3 regions of the Aggregatibacter aphrophilus ATCC 33389 genome follow, and region 2 is predicted to be linked to each of the others. Evidence: riboswitches for the same ligand, from Rfam matches in the RefSeq annotation. Region 2 holds a riboswitch; each other region holds the start of a gene.

Region 1 (7,683 bases), 810 kb from region 2:
AATCAGTATTTATTGGATAATATTGAAACGCTGCAAAAAGGTGATCTTTGCTTGGCGGAATACCAAAGTGCAGGGCGTGGACGTCGCGGAAGGCAATGGATTTCCCCTTTTGCCGGGCAGATTATTTTGAGCTTTTATTGGCAGTTAGATCCAAGTAAACCTTTAGATGGCTTGAGTTCGGTGACTGGGCTCGCTATCGTGCAGTCGTTGGTGGAATTGGATATGTACGGCTTTCAAGTGAAATGGCCGAATGATATTTTGGTCAATGATCGAAAACTGGCGGGCATTTTGGTGGAAATTATCAATCGTCCAAACGGCAAATTAAATTTGGTCATAGGCATTGGCATGAATGTTTCACTTGGGCAGGAAAAGCATATCGACCAGCCGTGGGCGGAATTAAGTGAGTTTTTTCCCGATATCGATCGTGAACAGATCATTATCCAAATGGTGAAAACCATTTATCGTTATTTGTCTCATTTTGAGCAGCACGGTATTGACGCGGAAATACAACAACAATGGTTGGAACATGATGCGTATTTCGGTACGGAAGTGAATGTGATTACTGAAAAGAGCATGATTTCCGGCATTGACCAAGGTATCAATAGCAGTGGCCATTTGTGTTTAATGACGCAAGATGGCGTTCGGTACTTTAATGCCGGCGAGGTGTCATTGCGTAAAAAGTAAAACTTTTTAGCAAAAGCTCAGTCTAACGTGCTGAGTATAAACAAGAACATTACTCATATCATTTAAGCAACTAATGAGGTTTTAAAATGAAAAAGATTGTTCAAATTCTCGGTATTGTTACCTTAGCTGTCGCGTTAACCGGTTGCCACAATTTAAGCAGAACGCAGAAAAATACTGCGATTGGTGCTGCGGTTGGTGGTGTGGCCGGTAATGTAATCGGTGGCTCAACCGGCGCAACCCTAGGTGGTGCGGCATTAGGCGGCTTAATCGGTAGCCAAGTCGGTAAGTAATCAGACTTATCTACACCAATCAATAAAAAGTGCGGTCAGAAATAAATGTGTTTCTGACCGCACTTTTTTTAACTCATTCTCTTCAATTACATTTTTCCATGAAAATTCCGTTGTCCTCTTGTCACGCATAGCCAAAATCGATAGACTGAAAGCCGTTATTAGTCGGGGTGCTTCGTGCTGAGATAATACCCGTGAACCTGATACAGTTAATACTGACGTAGGAAACTAATCGGAGAATCAAATTTCCTTTCTTTTCTCTCATCTTCATTCGTCATTATTGCCAATTCACTCTTTTCCTTAAATAAAGGAACAATTATGCAATATGGTTTATGTGTTTCCTCTTCGTTAAATCGCGGAGGATATTATGAGTAACATCGTTCAAGCTTTAACCATTGCCGGCTCGGACAGCGGTGGTGGCGCCGGCATTCAAGCTGATCTAAAAACTTTTCAAATGCGTGGCGTGTTCGGCACATCGGTGATTACGGCAATTACTGCGCAAAACACGTTGGGCGTGTTTGATATTCACCCCATTCCCCTGCAAACCATTCAAAGCCAGCTGAAAGCTATCGCCGATGATTTCACGATTAGCGCCTTTAAAATCGGTATGTTAGGCACGGCAGAAATAATCGAGTGTGTCGCTGAGGCATTAACGCAATATGATTTTAGACCGTTGGTGTTGGATCCTGTGATGATTGCCAAAGGCGGTGCGCCGTTGCTGCAACAAAGTGCGGTGGATTCTTTGGTTAAATTTTTATTGCCGCAGGCGGAGGTGATTACTCCGAATTTACCGGAAGCGATGGCATTAACCGGCATAGACATTGTGGATGAGCAAAGCGCCCAACGAGCCGCGCAAATGTTGCAGGCGCAGGGCGTAAAAACGGTGGTAATTAAAGGTGGACATAGCGGCAATTCGCAAAGCGCGGAGTGTTGCGATTGGATTTTTACCCCTAACGAACATTTTGTTTTGCAATCGCCACGCTATCCGACGCCACACACTCACGGCACAGGTTGCACGTTTTCCGCCTGCCTCACTGCAGAATTAGCCAAAGGGGCGGATATTCGATCCGCCGTGCAAACCGCCAAGGCGTATATCGGTGCCGTCATTAGCCACCCGTTAAATATTGGCCACGGACATGGGCCGATCAATCATTGGACATATCAAGAATAAGGTTTAATTTAACGTCAATTTAATCTCACTAAGGACTTGTTATGAAAAAAACAATTTTATTTTTCACCGCACTTTCATTTTCCACTGCCGTTTTAGCCGGCCAACAGGCGCAAAACGTGAATATTTATACCTACGATTCCTTCACTTCCGACTGGGGCGCCGGGCCGAAAATAAAACAGGGATTTGAGCAAAAATACCCGCTGTGCAAAGTGAATTATATGCCTTTTGAAAGTGGCGGTACGCTGTTTAATCGAGTGCGTTTGGAAGGGCATAAAACCAAGGCAGACATTGTGTTAGGTTTGGATAATTTTGTGTTGGAAGAGGCCAAAAAAAGCAAACTGTTTGATATCAATCACGTGGATTTAAGCAAACTCAGTTTGCCGACCCAATGGCAAGACAACACCTTCCTGCCTTATGATTTTGGTACTTATGCGTTTGTGTATGACAAAGATAAAGTCAAGAATCCGCCGAAAAGTTTAAAAGAATTGGTCGAACGTGAAGATTTGCGTGTCATCTATCAAGACCCACGCACCAGCAGTGTCGGTCGTGGTTTGTTGGTGTGGATGAATACCGTTTACCCGGCAGAACAAGTGGCGCAGGCGTGGCAACAATTGGCCAAACACACGGTGACGGTAGGTAAAGGCTGGTCTGACACTTATGGTGCCTTTTTGAAAGGTGAGGCGGATGTGGTGTTAAGCTACAGCACATCGCCGTTATATCACCAATTATTTGAAAATAAAGAAAATTACGCAGCCACACAGTTTGTCGAAGGCAATGTGATGCAAGTAGAATTGGCGGCACGGGTGGTGGAGCATAAGAACCAATGTGCCGATCAATTTATGGCGTATTTGATCACACCTGAAGCACAAAAACACATTGTCAGCGCCAATGTGATGTTCCCGGTGATTCAAGAAGCGGTGGAACCGCACTTTGATGCCTTAAAAGCGCAAAAACTACAAGAAACCTTTTTGGACACTTCGGCGGCAACATCGGACGCGTTAAAAAGATGGATCAGCCAATGGCAAACCACCTTAACAAAGTAATCCATTAATGTTTGCGTTGTTTTCCAACTCACAATTCCGCCCACGTCATTATCTGGGCGGAATGTTTGTTATTTTATTTATCACGCTGTTTTATACGGGTGCGTTGCGTGCTGTGTTGGCGGAAGGCAGCTATGACTGGCGACTGATTTTTCATGATGCTTATTTGCACCATGTTATTGCCTTTAGTTTAGGGCAGGCCTTGCTTTCGGCATTGTTGTCTTTGTTTTTCGGTATGCTGTTGGCGCGTGCGTTTTATTATATGGATTTTATCGGCAAAAATTTTTTGCTGAAAATCATGTCGCTCACCTTTGTATTGCCGGTGTTGGTCGCCATTTTCGGGTTAATCGGCGTGTATGGCGCGTCGGGTTGGATTGCGCAAATCTTGCATTTTTTTGACCGCACTTGGGCGGGGAGCATTTACGGCTTGTCGGGCATTTTAATTGCTCATGTCTTTTTTAACATTCCGCTTGCGACCAAACTCTTTCTGCAAAGTTTGGAAGCGATTCCTTACCAACAACACCAACTGGCGGCACAACTAAATATACGTGGATGGCGCTTTGTGCGTTTAGTGGAATGGTATTATTTACGCCAACAAATTCTGCCTTCGTTCAGCCTGATTTTCATGTTATGTTTCACCAGTTTCACTGTCGTGTTAACACTCGGTGGCGGGCCGCAATATACCACGCTGGAAACTGCCATTTATCAGGCGATTTTGTTTGAGTTTGATTTGCCGAAGGCGGCGTTGTTTGCGTTGTTACAATTTATTTTTTGTCTGTTACTGTTTAGTGTGAGCAGTTGGTTTAGCCGTACAACGCAAACCAGTTTGAGCAGTGGCTATCGTTGGTTTACCCGGCCGCAAAGTGCGGTGAAAATTTTCCACATTTTTTTGCTTGCCCTATTTGTGTTATTTATGTTGTCGCCGTTATTGAATATTATTATCGGCGCGCTAACATCGGAAAAATGGCTCGCTGCATGGCAAAACCCGCAACTTTGGAAGGCTTTAGCCTATTCCTTAACTATCGCGCCGGCTTCCGCCTTGTTGGCATTGCTTATGGCGGTGGCGTTATTGTTGTTATCCCGTCGTTTGCAATGGTTGTATTATGTGAAAACCGCGCACTTTATTATTAATGCAGGCATGGTGATTTTGGCGATTCCCATTTTAGTTCTCGCTATGGGGTTGTTTTTATTGTTGCGTGAAATTGACTTTAACAACGCTTATTTATTTGCCATTGTGGTGGTTTGTAACGCGTTAAGTGCGATGCCCTTTGTGTTACGAATTTTAAGTGTGCCGTTTAACAATAATATGCAATATTACGAACGCCTGTGTAATTCCCTTGGCATTGTAGGCTGGCAGCGATTTCGTTTAATTGAATGGCACGATCTGCGCACGCCGATAAAATACGCACTTGCCTTGGCATTCGCGCTATCGTTAGGGGATTTCACCGCCATTGCGTTATTCGGTAATCAAGATTTTACCTCGTTGCCACATTTGTTGTATCAACAATTAGGTAGCTATCGCAACGCAGAAGCGGCAGTTACCGCAGGCATTTTGCTGTTATTGTGCGGCATAATATTTGCCTTGCTTGAGCAACAAAAAGACGAACAACAAAAGGAACAGTATGATTCGTTTAGATAAGGTATTTTTAGCCGATAACATCATGCCCATGACGTTTGATTTGCACGTGGCGGCAGGGGAGCGTATTGCCATTATCGGGCCAAGTGGTGCAGGCAAAAGTACCTTGCTTAATTTGATTGCCGGCTTTGTTTTGCCGACCCGTGGCGAAGTTTGGCTCAACGGTGAAAATCATACGCAAAGCGCGCCTTATGGACGCCCTGTGTCTATTTTGTTTCAAGAGAACAATGTGTTTCCGCACTTAACCGTTTGGAAAAATTTGGCGTTAGGCTTAAAAATATCGTTAAAATTGACCGCACTTGAGCAACAACAGCTTGAACAAGTAGCCGCCGCTGTGGGTTTAACGGATTTTTTGAACCGTCAACCAAACAGCCTTTCCGGCGGACAAAAACAGCGTGTCGCCTTGGCCCGTTGTTTGTTGCGCGATAAGCCGATTTTATTGTTGGACGAGCCGTTCTCCGCGCTCGATCCGGCTTTGCGGAGCGAAATGTTGGATTTAATCGACCAACTTTGCCAACGCAAAAATCTGACCTTATTGCTTGTCACCCATCAACCTTCCGAGTTGAAAGGCAATGTTGATCGGATGATTCGTGTGGAAAATGGTCGGATAACCCAAGAATAAAAATACGCATAAAATGTACCGCACTTTTAAAAAGTGTTTTCTACTTAAAGGAAAACTATGTTAAGCAGTACTCTACAAATTTACTCTATCACTCCCCACCCAAGCGTGGAATATTGGTCTGTGTGCAAAGTGGAAGCGTTGTTTGAAACGCCGTTTTTGGATTTGGTCTATCGTGCGGCGCAAGTTCATCGCAAAAACTTTAACCCACGCGCCATTCAGCTTTCTACCTTAATGTCGATTAAAACCGGCGGTTGCCCGGAGGATTGTGGTTATTGTCCGCAATCGGCGCGTTATCAAACAGGCGTGCAAAATCAACAATTATTAGATGTAGAAGAAATCGTTGCGAAAGCCAAAATCGCCAAAGCCCGTGGCGCAGGGCGTTTTTGCATGGGTGCCGCGTGGCGCGGCCCGAAACCAAAAGATATCGCCAAAGTGACGGAAATCATCAAGGCGGTGAAATCCCTCGGTATGGAAACTTGCGGTACCTTCGGCTTATTGCAAGACGGCATGGCGGAAGAATTAAAAGACGCAGGCTTGGATTATTATAACCACAACCTAGACACCGCGCCGGAGCATTACAGTGAAGTGATTGGCACGCGCCGTTTTGACGACCGTATCAGTACCTTAGGCAAAGTGCGTAAAGCCGGTTTGAAAGTCTGTTGCGGTGGGATTGTGGGCATGAACGAAACCCGCAAAGAACGCGCAGGACTCATTGCCAGCCTGGCGAATTTGGATCCGCAACCGGAATCCGTTCCTATCAACCAATTAGTGAAAATCGAAGGCACACCGCTTGCCGATGCAGAAGATTTGGACTGGACAGAATTCGTGCGCACTATCGCCGTGGCGCGTATCACTATGCCAAACAGTTACGTCCGCTTATCCGCCGGTCGCCAAGGCATGAGCGAAGAAATGCAGGCAATGTGCTTTATGGCTGGAGCTAACTCCATTTTCTACGGCGACAAACTGCTCGTAACCAGCAACCCAGAAGAGGACGGCGACCGTTTGTTGATGGAAAAACTCGATTTAGAACCGGAAACGGAAGAGAATAAGCATTTGCGTTGATGCTTGATGGAAACGAATAAAAAAGCCACTTTGAAGTCAAAGTGGCTTTTGTGTGTTTAAGGATTTTTGTTGTATTTGAAATTATTTCACTTTCGCCTTAATTGCTTCTGCGACAAGTTCGGCTTCTGGGCCAAGAATCACTTGTAAACCATCGTTGCCGAGTTTTACGTTGCCTTTAGAACCGAGAACTTTTAATTGTTCTTCATTGATTTTCTCACGATCAACTAAGGTCAAGCGTAAACGGGTAATACAAGCATCGATAGTTTTGAAGTTATCGGCTCCCCCTAAAGCGTCAATAAATTTGACCGCTCTTTCTTCGCGTGATTGGTTGGTTACCGGTTGTGCCGCTACAGACTCTTCAGCCTCTTCCGTACGACCAATGGTTTTTAAGTTGAAGGCTTGGATAGCAAAGCGGAACACCAAGTAGTAAATGGTGAAGAATACCAAACCTTGTACTAATAACATGTACCAATCAACGGCTAATGGGTTACGTGAAGATAGCACCATATCCACTAAACCTGCGCTGAAGCCGAAGCCCGCAATCCAGTGCATGCTGGCTGCGATAAACACGGAAATACCGGTTAATAGCGCGTGTAACACATAAAGAATTGGTGCGACGAACATGAAGGAGAATTCAAGCGGTTCGGTGATACCGGTGAAGAAAGAGGCAAATGCACCGGCTAACATGATGGAAGCTACTTTCACTTTTTGGCTTGGTTTTGCACATTGGTAAATCGCCAATGCAGCGCCCGGTAAACCGAACATCATGACCGGGAAGAAACCTGCTTGATACATACCGGTAACACCAACAGTTGCGGTGCCTTCAGCGATGGATTTTGCACCACCTAAGAAATTCGGAATGTCATTAATACCGGCCACGTCAAACCAGAATACAGAGTTTAAGGCATGGTGTAAGCCCACCGGAATTAATAGACGGTTGAAGAAACCGTAAATACCCGCACCTACAGCGCCTAAATCTTTGATGGATTCACCGAAAGAAACTAATGCGTTGAAGATATAAGGCCATACATAAAGCAGAATGAAAGAAAGGGCAATCATGGCGAAAGATACCACGATTGGGACTAAACGTTTTCCGCTGAAGAAGGACAGCGCTTTTGGTAATTCCACTTGATAGAAACGGTTGTAAAGTTCAGCAGAAAGTACACCGATTAAGATCCCGA
Region 2 (7,683 bases):
GAATTACATGAGAAAGCATTTTTGCGGTGGTGATAACCATGGTGACTCCTCATACGCTATAGCGTATAGAAATTATTTTATACGCTATGGAGTATAAAATTTGTTTTATATCTTGTAAAGCATAATTTATGCTTTATATTCTGTGTGATATAAACTGTAAACGATTAAAATTTCCACCGCACTTTTCTCCCAACTATTTTTCTCCTTTTACTGTTTCAACCCAACGCTCAATTAAGCGTTTGCTTTCCGCGTCGGCGCCAAAGCGGATGAAGTCAATATCCAATAATTTTAGTTTGCTTGGATCGCTGGCTTTTGGGGACGCTTTCGCATGGATGTTGGCAGGGATTTGGTAAGAGTCGGACTCACGCCATGGGATTTCTTGCGCTTCGGTGTCGAGAACGAAGTCCACGAAGTGTTTGGCATTTTCTAGATTACGTGCGCCTTTGATAATGCTTACCGACCCTAACGTGTAGCCCACGCCTTCACAAGGCAAAATGCCTTTTACTGGTGCGCCTTTGTCTTTTTCACGCACATAGCCGTGCATAAAGGCAATATCAACGCCCACTTCACCGGTAGCTAAATTGCCGGTAGCTAAGCCGCTTTTCGAATATTGTGCCACGTTCGCATTGAGTTTTTTCAAGTAATCAAACGCTTTTTCTTCGCCCCAAAGCTGCACTAATGTCGTCAGAAAAGAATAGCCCGTGCCGGATACGCGGGGATCGGCATACTGAATTTGATTTTTGAATTCCGGTTTGAGCAAATCGGCAAAGCATTTTGGTTCCGGAATATTGAGCTGTTTTAATTTTTCCGTATTCACGCCAATGGCGACTTCCATTAAATAAATGATCGACGTGTAATCACCTCGTTCATCCATTAATTTCTTAAATTGCGGCATGATATTTTTTTGTAACGGAGAACGATAGGTCGCGAGCAAACCTTGGTCGGCGGCTTGTAAGTGCGGTTCAAATGTGCCGCCAAACCATACATCGGCTTGTGGATTTTCTTTTTCTGCTTTGATTTTACCGAGCACGGTGCCGGTGCTGTTTCGTACAAATTGAGCATCCACGTTGTATTTTTCGGCAAAGCGTTTCGTGACTTTTTCACAGGTCACATTTTGTACGCTGCAATAAATGGTCAGTTTGCCTTCCGCTTGGGCGTTGTGTGTATAAAACAGCATTGGAAGTAAGCAAAGTGCGGTCGTTTTTAAGGATGTTTTTAGGGGAGAATAATTTTTAGAAAGCTTGGTCATTGAGTTAATCCTTGGTGAGATTGAAAAACAAAACCAGCTAACAACTAAACGGGAAAATTGGCTGAAATAAGCCATGGAAGCAGAGTGAAGTGCATTAGTTTCCTACGTCAGTGCTAACTGTATCAGGTTCACGGGTATTTCTCAGCTCTGTTATTTAAGCTAACGGAGCACCCCGACTAACGCGCATTACTATAGGCGTTTGTTATTGATTTGTAAATAAAAGTGAAAAATATTTCTTTTTTGGACCGCACTTTAGTGTCGGTTTCCAAAAGGCGGTTTGGCAAACCAGACCAAAATAAATAACACCAAAAACAGCACGGCGGATAACCAAAAAATCTCGTTGGCGCCGATGATAAAACCTTGCGATGTAATGTTACGAGCAAGCAGAGAAGAGGTTTGTTCTTCGCCCATGCCAAAACGCTCCATCATTTGGTAATACTGTTGTGCGTTCGGGTTATACGGGGTAATGGCTTCAGTCAGCTGTGAGTGGTGAACGGCTTCACGGTTATACCACAAGAATGTAGTAAGGGAAGTGCCGATAGAACCGGCGAGGGTTCGCAAAAAGTTAAACAAACTGGAAGCTGAGGCCATTTTGTGCGCCGGTAAATCAGACAGCGTAATGGTGGTGAGCGGCATGAAGAAACAGGCAACAGCTAACCCTTGTACCATTTGCGGCAGTGCCACATCGGCAAAGCTCATGCCCGGTTCAAAGGTAACGGCGCGCCAATAAAAGGTAATGGCATAGACTACAAAGCTGATGGTCACCAAAATACGCATATCGATTTTATGTCCAAACTTACCGATAAGAGGGGATAACAAAATCGGGAACAGTCCTACGGGCGCTGATGCTAAGCCGGCCCAAGTGGCGGTGTAGCCAAAAACCTGTTGCAACAACAAGGGAATTAATACGACGGAGCCGAGGTAAATTAAAAATGCCAAGCTGGTGGATAAACAGCCTACAGTGAAATTGCGTTGCTTGAATAGGGAAATATCTACTACCGGGTTGTCGTCCGTGAGTTCCCAAATGACAAGTGCGCTTAAGGTAACGGCAGAAATGACGGCAAGAATAATGATTTCAGTGGAGTTGAACCAATCCTGCTCACGTCCTTGATCCAGCATTAATTGCAGGCAGCCCACACCTAATACCAACAAGATTAACCCCATCGTATCTATAGGCTGGTGCTGAATTTTACTTTCTCTCGGCATTAAAATTTTCCAGCTGGCACCGATAATGACAAGCCCAATCGGTACGTTAATAAAGAAGATCCACCCCCAATGTAAATTATCACTGATCCAACCGCCGAGAATGGGACCGAAAATCGGTGCAACTACTACGGTCATTGACCAAAATGCCAATGCCATACCCCGTTTTTCGGGAGGATAGTTATTGAGTAGCAAACTCTGAGACAGCGGAATAATCGGGCCTGCCGCTAATCCTTGGAAAATACGGCACAGAATCAACATTTCCAAGCTATGGGAAATGCCGCATAACCAAGAGGCTAAAACAAAAAGTGCGGTGGAAATGAGGAATAATTTTACTTCCCCAAAACGTTTGGCAAGCCAGCCGGTAATCGGAATAGAAATCGCATTGGCGACGCCGAAAGAGGTAATCACCCAAGTGCCTTGGCTGAACGATGCGCCGAGATCGCCCGAAATCGTGGGGATCGCCACGTTTGCAATGGTGGAATCCAATACTTGCATGAACGTGGCAAGAGACAGCGCTAACGTAATGATGCCAAGGGCAGCACCTTCAATAGGTTTTTGCATGATGGGCAAGCCTTAGTTTGTGTTATCGCGAATAATTTTTTCGATGAGATTTTCCACCGCACTTTGATCATAATTCAACGTATTGGTGGAATAGAGCGGCGCAGTACGTTTTTGTTGCGATAACATTTCACCACGGGTATCTGAAATATTCACTTCAACCAAGGTAGATAAGCCCATACGCAACGGGTAGTTAGCGATTTGTTGTGCATCTAAGCTGATACGTACAGGCACACGTTGCACCACTTTGATCCAGTTACCGGTGGCATTTTGGGCAGGGAGCAAAGAAAATGCGCTGCCGGTTCCCATTTCGATACCTTCTACTTTGCCATCAAATTTCACATCATGACCGTATAAATCAAAGGATAATTTCACCGGCTGTCCGATTCGCATATCTTTTAATTGTGTTTCTTTGAAATTGGCATCAACCCACATTTGTTCGTTGGAAATAATTGCCATCAGCGCGCTACCCACGGCAACTTTTTGTCCCACTTGTGTGCTTCGGCGTGCTACATAGCCATCGACCGGGCTGGTGATTTTGGTACGTTGCAAATTGAGCCACGCCTGTTTGACCGAACTGATGGCTTTTTGAATTTCCGGCTGCTCTTTTAGCGGCACATTCATTAATAAGGATTTATTGGCAGCAAGCTGGTTCTTAACCGCTTTTAAGTTGGCTTCCGCTGTCATTACTGCTTCTCTGGCGTGTTGTAGCGATTCTTTATCAATCGCTCCGCTTTTCCCTAACTGTTCACGGCGCGCTAAATCGCCTTGTGCTTTGGTCAACGCCGTTTGGTTGGCTTGAACAGTTGCTTCCAGTTGTTTCACGGTGTAGCCGAGTTGCGAAATTTGGCGTACTGCACTTGCCAAGGTATTTTGTGCTTGGTTGAAACTCAGTTGATAATCCGTGTCATCCAATTCAAGTAACACATCTCCCGCATGCACAAAATCCATGTTTTCTGCATTAATTTGTCGCACGTTTCCGGCAATTTGCGAAGAAATCATCACTTGGTTACCACTCACATAAGCGTCTTCGGTGGTTTGATAATTTTTAATAAAAAAGAACCAATATAATCCGGTGAGAACGGTGATAAGGATGAGGATAAAAAAGAAAATACTTAACGCTTTTTTACGTGTATTTTTGGGGTTGGAAACCGTTGGTTTACTTACTTCTGTCATTTATGTTCCTTTTTGATAGGTTTCGGAAATTGTTTTTTATTATTCAATTTTTATTATCTATCAATTCTATTCGGTGTAACAATTAGCGCTATTATGTGCTTTTTTCTATACTTACGCCAACAAAAACGAACGATTTGGGGTTTATATCGTTCATCTTTTTATAAATTAACAAAGTATAGGAGAACACATTATGTCAAAAACAATGATTGGTTTAGATACCGCAAAATCTGAAGTCTTAGCTGCAAAATTAAATGAATTATTAGCTACTTACCAAGTGTTTTATACCAATGTACGTGGTTATCACTGGAATATTAAAGACGTGAACTTCTTTGAATTACACGCAAAATTTGAAGAAATTTATACTGATCTTGTGGAAAAAGTGGATGAAGTTGCAGAGCGTATTTTGACCTTGGGCTACACACCAAACAATGCGTTCAGCCAATATTTAAGCCATTCCCGTATTAAAGAAGAAATTGCAGTGAGCAGTGCGGCGGCCTGTTTAAGAGGTACTTTAGAAGGTTTCAAAGTCTTGTTGACACAACAACGTGAAATTCTTGCTTTTGCTGCGGATGCAGATGACGAAGGCACCGCTTCACAAATGAGTGATTACATCAAAGAACAAGAAAAATTGATCTGGATGTTCCAAGCTGCTTGCCAAAGCTGCCGCGGTTAATTAATCCTAATCCAAAAGAAAAATCCTGCTTTAACGTATGTTAGGGCAGGATTTTTTGTAAGCAGAGAAAACTCTGAATTAATTCTTCTATATTTATTTTAAGATATATAATGTATCAATGAGTTACATTAACTTAAATGACGAATAAATATCCGCTACGCATAAGTCTTCATCTAAATAATCTTGTGTAGCATTCGCTCTCTGTGTGAAAACATCGCAAAAATCGACCGAACTTTGAGATAGAAAAGGGCGTCATGAGCGCCCTTTGTGTATTGAATTTTATTCCTGTGGTGTCACCACTTCAATTTCTACGTTGCTGTGTAAGCCTCGCGGTAACTGCGTCCCTTTGCGACCCCGTTCGGCACGGAATTTCTGTAAATCTTCCGGCTTCAAGGTCACTTTACGTTTACCGGAATGGAAGACCAGGCTGGAATTTTCCTCAATCAACAATAACCGCACCAGTAATTCGGAACGCGCTTTGGCATTAGCGGATGGAATGGTGACGATTTTGTTGCCTTTGCCTTTAGAGAGTTCCGGTAAATCTTGCACCGGGAAAATCAGCATTCTGCCGGCGGAGGTAAGTGCCACCAAAAGTGCGGTCGGATTTTTCAGTGTTAATGGCGGTAACACTTTGGCATTTTCCAGTAAGGAAATGAGCGCCTTACCGGCTTTGTTACGAGCGACTAAATCGGCGAATTTACAAATAAAGCCATAGCCGGCGTCGGATGCCATGAGCAACGGTTGATCTTCATTTTCAATAAGCAGCTGATCAATGGTTGCGCCTGCCGGCAGGGTAAGTTTTCCGGTGAGCGGCTCACCTTGTGAGCGGGCAGACGGCAGACTTAGCGGATCCAGTGCGTAACTGCGCCCCGTGCTGTCGATAAACACCGCCGGTTGATTGCTTTTACCGTAGGCATGCGCCAAATATTTGTCGCCGGCTTTGTAGCTTAAGCCTTGCGGATCAATGTCATGCCCTTTCGCGCAACGCACCCAACCCATTTCTGATAAAATCACCGTCACCGGTTCTGTCGGCAGCATTTTATTTTCTGCAATGGCTTTGGCTTCCGCTCGTTCAACTAACGGCGAACGGCGTGGGCTGGCGTACGTTTTGGCATCTTGTTGAATTTCTTTTTTCAACAGCGTATTTAAACGGCGTTCGGAGCCTAAAATCTCTTCCAAAGATGACCGCTCTTTTTCTAACTCCGCTTGTTCCGCTTGCAACTGATGTTCTTCTAGTTTCGCCAAATGACGCAAACGCAAGTTCAAAATGGCTTCCGCTTGTGCATCGCTTAAGTTGAAACGTGCCATTAATTCGGCTTTTGGCTCATCTTCGTGACGGATGATTTCGATGACTTCATCAATATTCAAAAAGGCAATCATCAAACCTTGCAAGATATGCAGGCGGGCAAGCACTTTGTCTAACCGATATTGCAAGCGCCGGGTCACGGTGGTGCGACGGAAAGTCAGCCACTCGGTGAGGATTTCCAACAAATTTTTCACTGCCGGTTTGTAATCCAAACCAATCATGTTCATGTTTACACGGTAGCTTTTTTCCAAATCGGTGGTGGCAAATAAATGCGCCATCATGGCATCGGTATCTACGCGATTCGAACGCGGCACGATCACAATGCGCACCGGATTTTCATGATCTGCTTCATCACGAATATCTTCTACCATCGGCAGTTTTTTCGCGGTCATTTGCTCGGCAATTTGTGCAATCACTTTGGATGGCGAGGCTTGGTGCGGCAGGGCGCTGATAATGATTTCCCCGTCTTCCTTTTTCCATGCTGCGCGCATTTTGATAGAGCCGCGACCTTGTTGATATATTTTGCGAATTTCTTCTTTCGGCGAAATGATTTCCGCCTCTGTCGGGAAATCTGGGCCTTGTACTACGGTTAATAAGTCATCCAAGGTAGTTTTCGGATTATCCAGCAACATCACTGCAGCATCGGCGATTTCATTTATATTATGCGGAGGAATATCCGTTGCCATCCCCACCGCGATCCCTGTTGTGCCGTTGAGTAAAATATGTGGTAAACGTGCCGGTAAATATTGCGGTTCTTCTAAGGTGCCATCAAAGTTCGGTTGATAATCTACGGTACCTTGACCGAGTTCAGCCAATAGAACTTCTGAAAGTTTAGATAAACGGGATTCCGTATAACGCATTGCTGCGAAAGATTTAGGATCGTCCACCGCGCCCCAGTTGCCTTGGCCGTCAACCAATGGGTAACGGTAAGAGAAGGGTTGCGCCATTAACACCATGGCTTCATAGCAAGCGCTATCACCGTGCGGGTGGAATTTACCCAACACATCCCCCACAGTACGGGCAGATTTTTTATATTTTGCCGCCGCATTCAGCCCAAGCTCGGACATGGCATAAATAATGCGTCGCTGTACCGGCTTCAAACCATCACCGATAAACGGCAAGGCGCGATCCATGATGACGTACATGGAATAGTTGAGATACGCCCTTTCGGTGAAGTGGCGTAGTGGCATTTGTTCGATGCCTTCGTAGTTGATGGAGTCAGTCATGATTTATTTTTGCGTTTTATTTATGTCGATAATGTTCATTTAATTTATTGGTTTTCGCCAAATTCTCCCTCTTCTGTTAAGAGGAACTGGGGAGATTTAAAGTGCGGTTGATTTTTGAAATGTTTTGAAGTGTTTGAAAATTTCACCGCACTTTTCTTCTTACACAGCCAAATCCACTTGATCCCCGTTCGCTTGCAACCAGTTTTTACGGTCTTCAGCGCGTTTTTTGGCCAGTAGCATATCCATAGTTTCCATTGTTTCTTGGCTTTCTTCGCCTTGTGCTTCAAAG
Region 3 (7,683 bases), 580 kb from region 2:
CCAATCCTGCGGTTCGCCGCCGTTGATAAAATCCACTATCGATAAAAACACATCGATTACGCAAGGATCATGTTTTTGCCCGGTAATGCGGCATAAGTCATCATACATTTGATATGCGTTACGCCCTAGCAAATCATGCGGCATTCGCATCCCAAGACGGATTAAATCCGCCTCGGTCGCTTTACCGATGTTGGGTAAATCAGTCAGCTTGGTTAAGTGACTGCGCTTCACTTTTTTCGGGTTCATTTACGTTTCCTTTTCAAAACGGATAAATTTCGCGAAAGTTTTATAAAACGCTCAAAAAATGACCGCACTTTTAGCTGCTTTCCTAGATACCCTTTACTTCATCATTTTCTCAATCGGTAACACCAAAATTGAACTGGCACCGACTTCTTTCAATTGTTCCATGGTTTCCCAGAACAGATTTTCTTGGCTGACCACGTGCATGGCTACTTTGGAATCGTCATGTGCCAGCGGCAGAATCGTTGGATTTTCCACACCGGGTAAAAGTGCGGTGATTTCTTCGAGTTTATTTTTCGGCGCGTGTAGCATGATGTATTTAGATTCGGCAGCTTGTTGCACGCCTTGAAGGCGGGTGAGCAGTCTATCTACCAAGATTTGTTTATCGCTGCTTAAAGGTTCAGCGCGTTGAATTAAACAGGCTTTGGAGCGGTAAATCACTTCCACTTCTTTCAAACCATTCGCTTCCAAGGTTGCGCCTGAGGAGACTAAATCGCAAATGGCATCGGCAAGTCCTGCGCTAGGGGCAACTTCCACAGAGCCGTTCAGCAACGTGCTTTTGAACGGCACGCCTTGTGCTTTCATGTAACGTTTGAGTAAATTCGGGTAGGAGGTGGCAATGCGGGCATTGGCGAAATCCTGTACGCCGTTGTATTGCTGATCGCGATCAATTGCTAAAGATAAACGGCAACCGCCGAAATCCAACTGACGCAGCTTTTTATAAGCGACGGTTTCTCCGGCAGCTAAACGCCCCAACTCTTCTTCCTCCAGCACGTTTTCGCCGATAATGCCGAGATCCGCCACGCCGTCGAAGATCAAGCCTGGAATGTCGTCATCACGCACGCGCAAGATTTCAATAGGCATATTTTCCGAATAGGCGATAAGGCGTTGCTCGTTCCAATTAATTTTCACGCCGCATTGACTCAGCAATTCTGCACAGTCTTTGCTTAAGCGCCCTTTCTTTTGCATGGCGATGCGTAAACGTTTTTTGTCAGTCATGTTGTCGCCCTCATTTTGTTAAAACCTAAAAACGCAAAACCCCTCGAAAGTTGCCTTCCGAGGGGTTGTTTAAACGGTGATTGATTATGTCTGCATTTCACTCGTACTCGGAAGTTATCTTCCGAACACGCCGAATGCCCGAAAGATTATTCAGGTAAACGGTGATGATGGTGTAATGCGTTAGTTAAGTACATAATGAATCCTTTTTAATCAAAAGATGGGTAGAATATAGCCAAGAAAATTTTGCGATGCAAGGGCTTTTTTGTAGAAATTTTCTTCGGCATCAAAATTTATCCCTTATTTCTTCGCGCTTTTACCTACCAACATGGTTAAGAACATCACCCCTAACGCCGGAATTAACCATGCCAAGCCATTATCATATAACGGGAAGTTGCTAAGGAATTGTTTCATGCCGTCAGACAATAATCCCACGTTATTTAAGCTATCGCACAAGCTAAAACACACGGTGACCGCAATCGTGGCGTTATAGGTTAATTTCACACGTGGCAATTTAGCACGAACGAATTGCAACACCACCAACATAATCGCCACCGGATAGATCAATAACAATGCCGGAATGGTCACTTGCAATAATTTGGTTAAGCCATTTTCGGAAATAATGGTGGTCATGATGGTAAATAGCACCACCCAAAAGGCATAAGGCAAGCGGTGGGAAAATTTAGCGAAGTAGTATGCACAAGCACTGGTCACGCCGACTAAAGTGGTTAAACTGGCCAAGAAGATGATGCCGGACATGATCCAAGAACCTTCTTTACCAAATAACACGTTTACATAACGAGAGAAAATTTGACCACCGTTACTTGCGCCTTGCGCTACTTGGTCGCTAGTTGCCCCAAGATAGAAGAGGGAGAAGTAAAGTGCGGCTAATAAAACCACTGAAATGCAACCGGCAGAAACGGTGTAATGCATGATTTTTTGCGGTTCAGTGACGTTTTTCGCACTTAACGCTCGGGCAACAATACCACCGAAAGCAATCGCCGCCAAAACGTCCATCGTTTGATAACCGCTGATTAAGCCGGTGGTCAACGCAGAACTATCTGCATAGCTTTTCGTTGGCGCGGCAATTTCTGACAAAGGGGAAATAAATACTGTGACGGTTACTACGACCAATAACACCAACAACGCTGGGGTCATAAATTTACCAACGCTGGAAATAATGGTATTTGGTTTAAGCATAAATAGCATGGCGATAATGTTAAAGACCACAGCAAAAATCAGGTGAGTTGCTGGTGTATCTGCTACAAGATCTAACGGCACTAATGCCATTTCGTATGCCACGTTGGTGATTCGTGGCATAGCGAAAGTGGAACCAATCACCAAATACAACATAACCAAAAAAGTCACTTCTGCCCATTTTGGTAAATAGCGGGTAAGTTCTTCGCCACGTCCTAAAATTGACACCACAACCAAGGTGATAAATGGCATTAATACGCCTGTTAAAATAAATCCTAAGGCGGCGGTTGCCCAATGCTGCCCTGCCGTGTAGCCTTCCATTGGCGGAAAAATGATATTCCCTGCGCCTAAAAATAGGGCGAAAATCATCATACCTAAAACAATAATATCTTTGCGTGAAAACATAATAAATTTCTCTTGTGATAAAAAGCCGGGGCATTCTACTATAAAAACCCTTCAATTCGTAATGAAACAGTACAAAATGCACAAAAACGTTGCTTTATTCGACCGCACTTTAGCTGCAATTCACCTGAGCGGTGATTGAGTTAATTCCGCCTTTGTTGTAAACTACGCTCCCGTCTTGATAGATTTATCTTTATCCTAAATTTTCCATCCATCACAATAGCAACAATGTAGGTTTCTTATGGCTACCAATTATATTTTCGTCACAGGCGGTGTGGTTTCTTCGCTTGGTAAAGGCATTGCAGCAGCATCACTTGCCGCAATCCTAGAAGCGCGCGGTTTGAATGTCACAATCATGAAACTCGACCCTTACATCAACGTCGATCCGGGCACCATGAGCCCGACCCAGCATGGTGAAGTTTTCGTAACCCAAGACGGCGCAGAAACTGACTTGGACTTAGGTCACTACGAACGTTTCATTCGTACCAAAATGACCAAACGCAACAATTTCACTACAGGCAAAATCTATTCTGAAGTACTACGCAAAGAGCGTCGCGGCGACTACTTGGGCGCCACTATTCAAGTGATCCCCCACATTACTAACGAAATTAAAGCGCGCGTGATTGATGGTGCTGCGGGACATGATATCGCCATCGTGGAAGTGGGCGGCACCGTGGGCGATATCGAATCACTACCGTTCTTGGAAGCTTTGCGTCAGCTTGCCGTGCAAGTGGGACGTGAACGTACCATTTTCATGCATTTAACGCTCGTTCCATACATTCCGACCGCAGGCGAAGTCAAAACTAAACCGACGCAACATTCCGTAAAAGAATTACTCTCCATCGGGATTCAGCCGGATGTGCTCATTTGCCGTTCCGATCGTATGGTGCCACCGAACGAACGCGCCAAAATCGCTTTATTCTGTAATGTACCGGAACGCGCGGTCATTTCTCTGAAAGACGTGTCTTCCATTTACCAAATCCCGGCGCTATTGAAATCTCAAGGCTTGGATGATTTTATTTGTGATCGTTTCCACTTAACCTGCCCGGAAGCGGATTTATCCGAATGGGAACAAGTGTTATACCAACAAGCCAACCCAACAGGCGAAGTCACCATCGGCATGGTGGGCAAATACACCGAATTGCCGGATGCGTATAAATCCGTGAACGAAGCCTTAAAACACGCAGGCTTCAAAAATCGTTTAACCGTGAATATTAAATACATCGACTCACAAGATGTAGAAACCAAAGGCGTAGAGATCTTAAAAGGCTTAGACGGTATTTTAGTGCCGGGCGGCTTTGGCTATCGTGGCGTAGAAGGCAAAATCCTCACCGCCAAATATGCGCGTGAAAACAATATTCCGTATTTAGGCATTTGCTTAGGTATGCAAGTGGCGTTAATCGAATTTGCCCGTCATGTCGCCGGCATGAGCCACGCAAACTCTTCCGAATTCGACCGCACTTGTGAACAACCGGTGGTAGGTTTAATTACTGAATGGCAAGACGCCGACGGCAACACTGAAGTTCGCAGTGACAAATCCGACTTGGGCGGCACCATGCGTCTTGGCGCACAAAAATGCCATTTAGCAGAAGGTAGCCTGGCACGCCAATTGTACGGCGCCGAAACTATCGAAGAGCGTCACCGTCACCGTTATGAAGTAAACAACGTATTGCTTCCGCAAATCGAAAAAGCAGGTCTGAAAGTGACCGGTTTATCCGCCGATAAAAAATTGGTGGAAATCATCGAAGTACCAAACCATCCTTGGTTTATCGCTTGCCAATTCCATCCGGAATTTACGTCTACGCCACGTGACGGCCACCCATTATTTGACGGCTTTGTGAAAGTGGCAAAAGACAATCAGAAAAAATCCGACTAACAAATTTCTGAAAAATTGAAATGAAAGTGCGGTCAAAAAAACACTTGGATTTTTGACCGCGCTTTTTGTTTTCTCACTGTGACCTGTCTCACAAAAAACCAGTTTTCTCCTTGTCCTTTCTTCCCCCGTTGATTATAGTAAAGTCCGCTTGTCGGAGTGCCGGAAGGCTGAGATCGCAACATTGCGGGATCCGTGAACCTGTTGGGGTAATCCCTGCGTAGGAAACAAGTTTTCCTTTTCTTATTGCGCTGTGAGCAAGCAATTTTTCATTCATTTTACATTCCATTAATTTCATTCATTGGAACTTGCTATGCCAACATCAGTGTCTAACTTAGCCGAAATTGTTCCACCCAATGCCCCTTTTGCGCCCACCGAATTTAAGTTGGGGTTGTATGTTATTGTGGACAGTTACGAATGGATTGAACGGCTCATTCATGCCAGCGTAAAAACCTTGCAAATTCGCATTAAAGATCGCTCGCCGGAACAAGCAGAAGAGGAAATCGCCCGTTGCATTGCCTTAGCCAAACAACATCAAGTGCGGTTATTTGTGGATGATTTTTGGCAGTTGGCAATTAAATATCAGGCTTACGGCGTACATTTGGGACAGGAGGATTTGCTCACGGCGGATTTAAATGCAATTCAACAAGCCGGACTGCGCCTTGGCGTTTCAACGCACAATAGAGAAGAAATTGAGTTGGTGTTGCCCTTGCGTCCCTCTTATATCGCGCTTGGGCATATTTTCCCCACGCAATCTAAAATCATGCCTTCCGCGCCACAGGGCATTGCCAATTTAGCCGCGCAAGTAAAAGATTTAGGCGATATACCGACTGTAGCCATTGGCGGCATTACAGCCTCGCATTTTGCCGATGTTCTCGCGACGGGCGTAAGCAGTATTGCGGTGATTAGTGCGGTCACTCAAGCCGAGGATTGGCAAAGTGCGGTCAAAAATTTACTTAACTATTTCGATGCTTCCTAAAGGCATCGATTTTATCGGGAACCATTTAAATCCATTAAAAAATCTCACCGCACTTCACCCGGTAAAATAGTGAGAAAAATCAAAGGATATGCAATTTTACAAGACAAAATCGCAAAATAGCTTTATCATATCGAGCATTTACAGTCTAACCCGTTTTGATTAACTTAATGAGGAAAATAAAATGGCAAAAATCGTTAAAGTCATTGGTCGCGAAATTATCGACTCACGCGGTAACCCAACTGTGGAAGCCGAAGTTCATTTAGAAGGCGGTTTCGTTGGCCTTGCAGCCGCGCCATCAGGTGCTTCTACCGGTTCCCGTGAAGCCTTAGAATTACGCGACGGCGACAAATCCCGTTTCTTAGGTAAAGGCGTATTAAAAGCTGTTGCAGCGGTAAATGGTCCGATTGCTGAAGCAATTCTTGGCAAAGATGCTTCTAACCAAGCTGAAATCGACCAAATCATGATCGATTTAGACGGCACCGACAACAAATCTAATTTCGGTGCAAACGCGATTCTTGCCGTTTCTCTTGCTAACGCCAAAGCAGCAGCGGCATCTAAAGGTCTTCCGCTTTACGCTTACATCGCAGAATTAAATGGCACCCCAGGCGTTTACTCTATGCCATTACCAATGATGAACATCATCAACGGTGGTGAACACGCAGACAACAACGTTGATATCCAAGAATTCATGATCCAACCGGTTGGTGCGAAAACATTACGTGAAGCACTTCGTATCGGTGCTGAAGTATTCCACAACCTTGCGAAAGTATTAAAATATAAAGGCATGAGCACTGCTGTAGGTGACGAAGGTGGTTTCGCACCAAACTTAGCTTCTAACGCTGACGCTTTAGCCTGTATCAAAGAAGCTGTTGAAAAAGCAGGTTATGTATTAGGTAAAGACGTGACTTTAGCAATGGACTGCGCATCTTCTGAGTTCTACAACAAAGAAACCGGTAAATACGAAATGAAAGGCGAAGGCCGTTCATTCACTTCTCAAGAGTTCACTCACTATTTAGAAGAATTAACTAAACAATACCCAATCGTATCTATCGAAGACGGTCAAGACGAATCTGACTGGGAAGGTTTTGCATACCAAACTAAAGTGTTAGGCGACCGCGTTCAATTAGTGGGCGACGACTTATTCGTAACTAACACTAAAATCTTAAAAGAAGGTATCGAAAAAGGTATCGCAAACTCCATCTTAATCAAATTCAACCAAATCGGTTCTTTAACTGAAACTTTAGCTGCCATCAAAATGGCGAAAGATGCAGGTTACACCGCGGTGATCTCTCACCGTTCAGGTGAAACTGAAGATGCAACCATCGCAGATTTAGCGGTTGGTACAGCAGCAGGTCAAATCAAAACTGGTTCTATGAGCCGTTCTGACCGTATTGCGAAATACAACCAATTAATCCGTATCGAAGAAGCATTAGAGCGCTCCGGCACACCGGCTCCGTTCCCAGGCTTAAAAGCGGTTAAAGGTCAAGCTTAATTAATAACCATCGCAGTTATTAAAACTCGCTAAAAAACACCGCACTTTTTGTTGAAAAATAAAAGTGCGGTGATTTTTTTATGTGTTTTTTTAAAGCAATTTATTCACTGTATTGCTCAAACCAACTTTCCAATATTAAACAAGCGGAAATACCGTCCACTTTGCTTTTATTTAAGGCACGATAACCGCCACGACTGAAAATTTCACTGCGTGCTTCTGTGGTCGTGAGGCGCTCATCCTGTAACTCCACCGGCAAGTTAAAGCGCCCATGTAGGCGATTGGCGAATTTTTTGGCGCGTAAGGTCAGCTCTTGTTCGGAGCCATCCATATTCAGTGGCAAACCGACGACAATTCGAGCCGGTTGCCATTCTTTAATGGTTTTGCCAATGGCGTCCCAATTAGGAATGCCATCTTGCGCTTTAAACGCCGGCAAAGACTGCGCCGTACCGGTGATGCTTTGACCAACCGCACAGCCAATGCTTTTTGTGCCGAAATCAAACGCCA

Evidence for each region. Region 2 has a riboswitch for thiamine pyrophosphate ahead of EL144_RS09805 (ABC transporter substrate-binding protein). Riboswitches for the same ligand answer to the same signal wherever they lie in the genome.
Region 1: another riboswitch for thiamine pyrophosphate. It lies ahead of thiD (bifunctional hydroxymethylpyrimidine kinase/phosphomethylpyrimidine kinase); the one in region 2 lies ahead of EL144_RS09805 (ABC transporter substrate-binding protein).
Region 3: another riboswitch for thiamine pyrophosphate. It lies ahead of thiE (thiamine phosphate synthase); the one in region 2 lies ahead of EL144_RS09805 (ABC transporter substrate-binding protein).

Annotation. Positions count from the first base shown of each region.
Region 1 covers NZ_LR134327.1:511,577-519,259, reverse strand. Annotated here, with positions in the region: gene birA (bifunctional biotin--[acetyl-CoA-carboxylase] ligase/biotin operon repressor BirA) at 1-684, shown strand, start outside; gene EL144_RS02710 (glycine zipper 2TM domain-containing protein) at 771-974, shown strand; TPP riboswitch at 1,128-1,215, shown strand; gene thiD (bifunctional hydroxymethylpyrimidine kinase/phosphomethylpyrimidine kinase) at 1,339-2,142, shown strand; gene thiB (thiamine ABC transporter substrate binding subunit) at 2,184-3,185, shown strand; gene thiP (thiamine/thiamine pyrophosphate ABC transporter permease ThiP) at 3,193-4,821, shown strand; gene thiQ (thiamine ABC transporter ATP-binding protein) at 4,805-5,440, shown strand; gene bioB (biotin synthase BioB) at 5,498-6,502, shown strand; gene nagE (N-acetylglucosamine-specific PTS transporter subunit IIBC) at 6,584-7,683, opposite strand, start outside.
Region 2 covers NZ_LR134327.1:2,039,518-2,047,200, reverse strand. Annotated here, with positions in the region: gene EL144_RS09810 (helix-turn-helix domain-containing protein) at 1-40, opposite strand, end outside; gene EL144_RS09805 (ABC transporter substrate-binding protein) at 194-1,249, opposite strand; TPP riboswitch at 1,332-1,434, opposite strand; gene EL144_RS09800 (DHA2 family efflux MFS transporter permease subunit) at 1,502-3,019, opposite strand; gene EL144_RS09795 (EmrA/EmrK family multidrug efflux transporter periplasmic adaptor subunit) at 3,029-4,189, opposite strand; gene EL144_RS09790 (Dps family protein) at 4,380-4,862, shown strand; gene parC (DNA topoisomerase IV subunit A) at 5,142-7,394, opposite strand; gene parE (DNA topoisomerase IV subunit B) at 7,554-7,683, opposite strand, start outside.
Region 3 covers NZ_LR134327.1:279,269-286,951, forward strand. Annotated here, with positions in the region: gene EL144_RS01465 (helix-hairpin-helix domain-containing protein) at 1-246, opposite strand, end outside; gene hisG (ATP phosphoribosyltransferase) at 340-1,239, opposite strand; His leader region at 1,271-1,410, opposite strand; gene brnQ (branched-chain amino acid transport system II carrier protein) at 1,537-2,880, opposite strand; gene pyrG (glutamine hydrolyzing CTP synthase) at 3,077-4,711, shown strand; TPP riboswitch at 4,854-4,952, shown strand; gene thiE (thiamine phosphate synthase) at 5,022-5,687, shown strand; gene eno (phosphopyruvate hydratase) at 5,869-7,179, shown strand; gene ruvX (Holliday junction resolvase RuvX) at 7,280-7,683, opposite strand, start outside.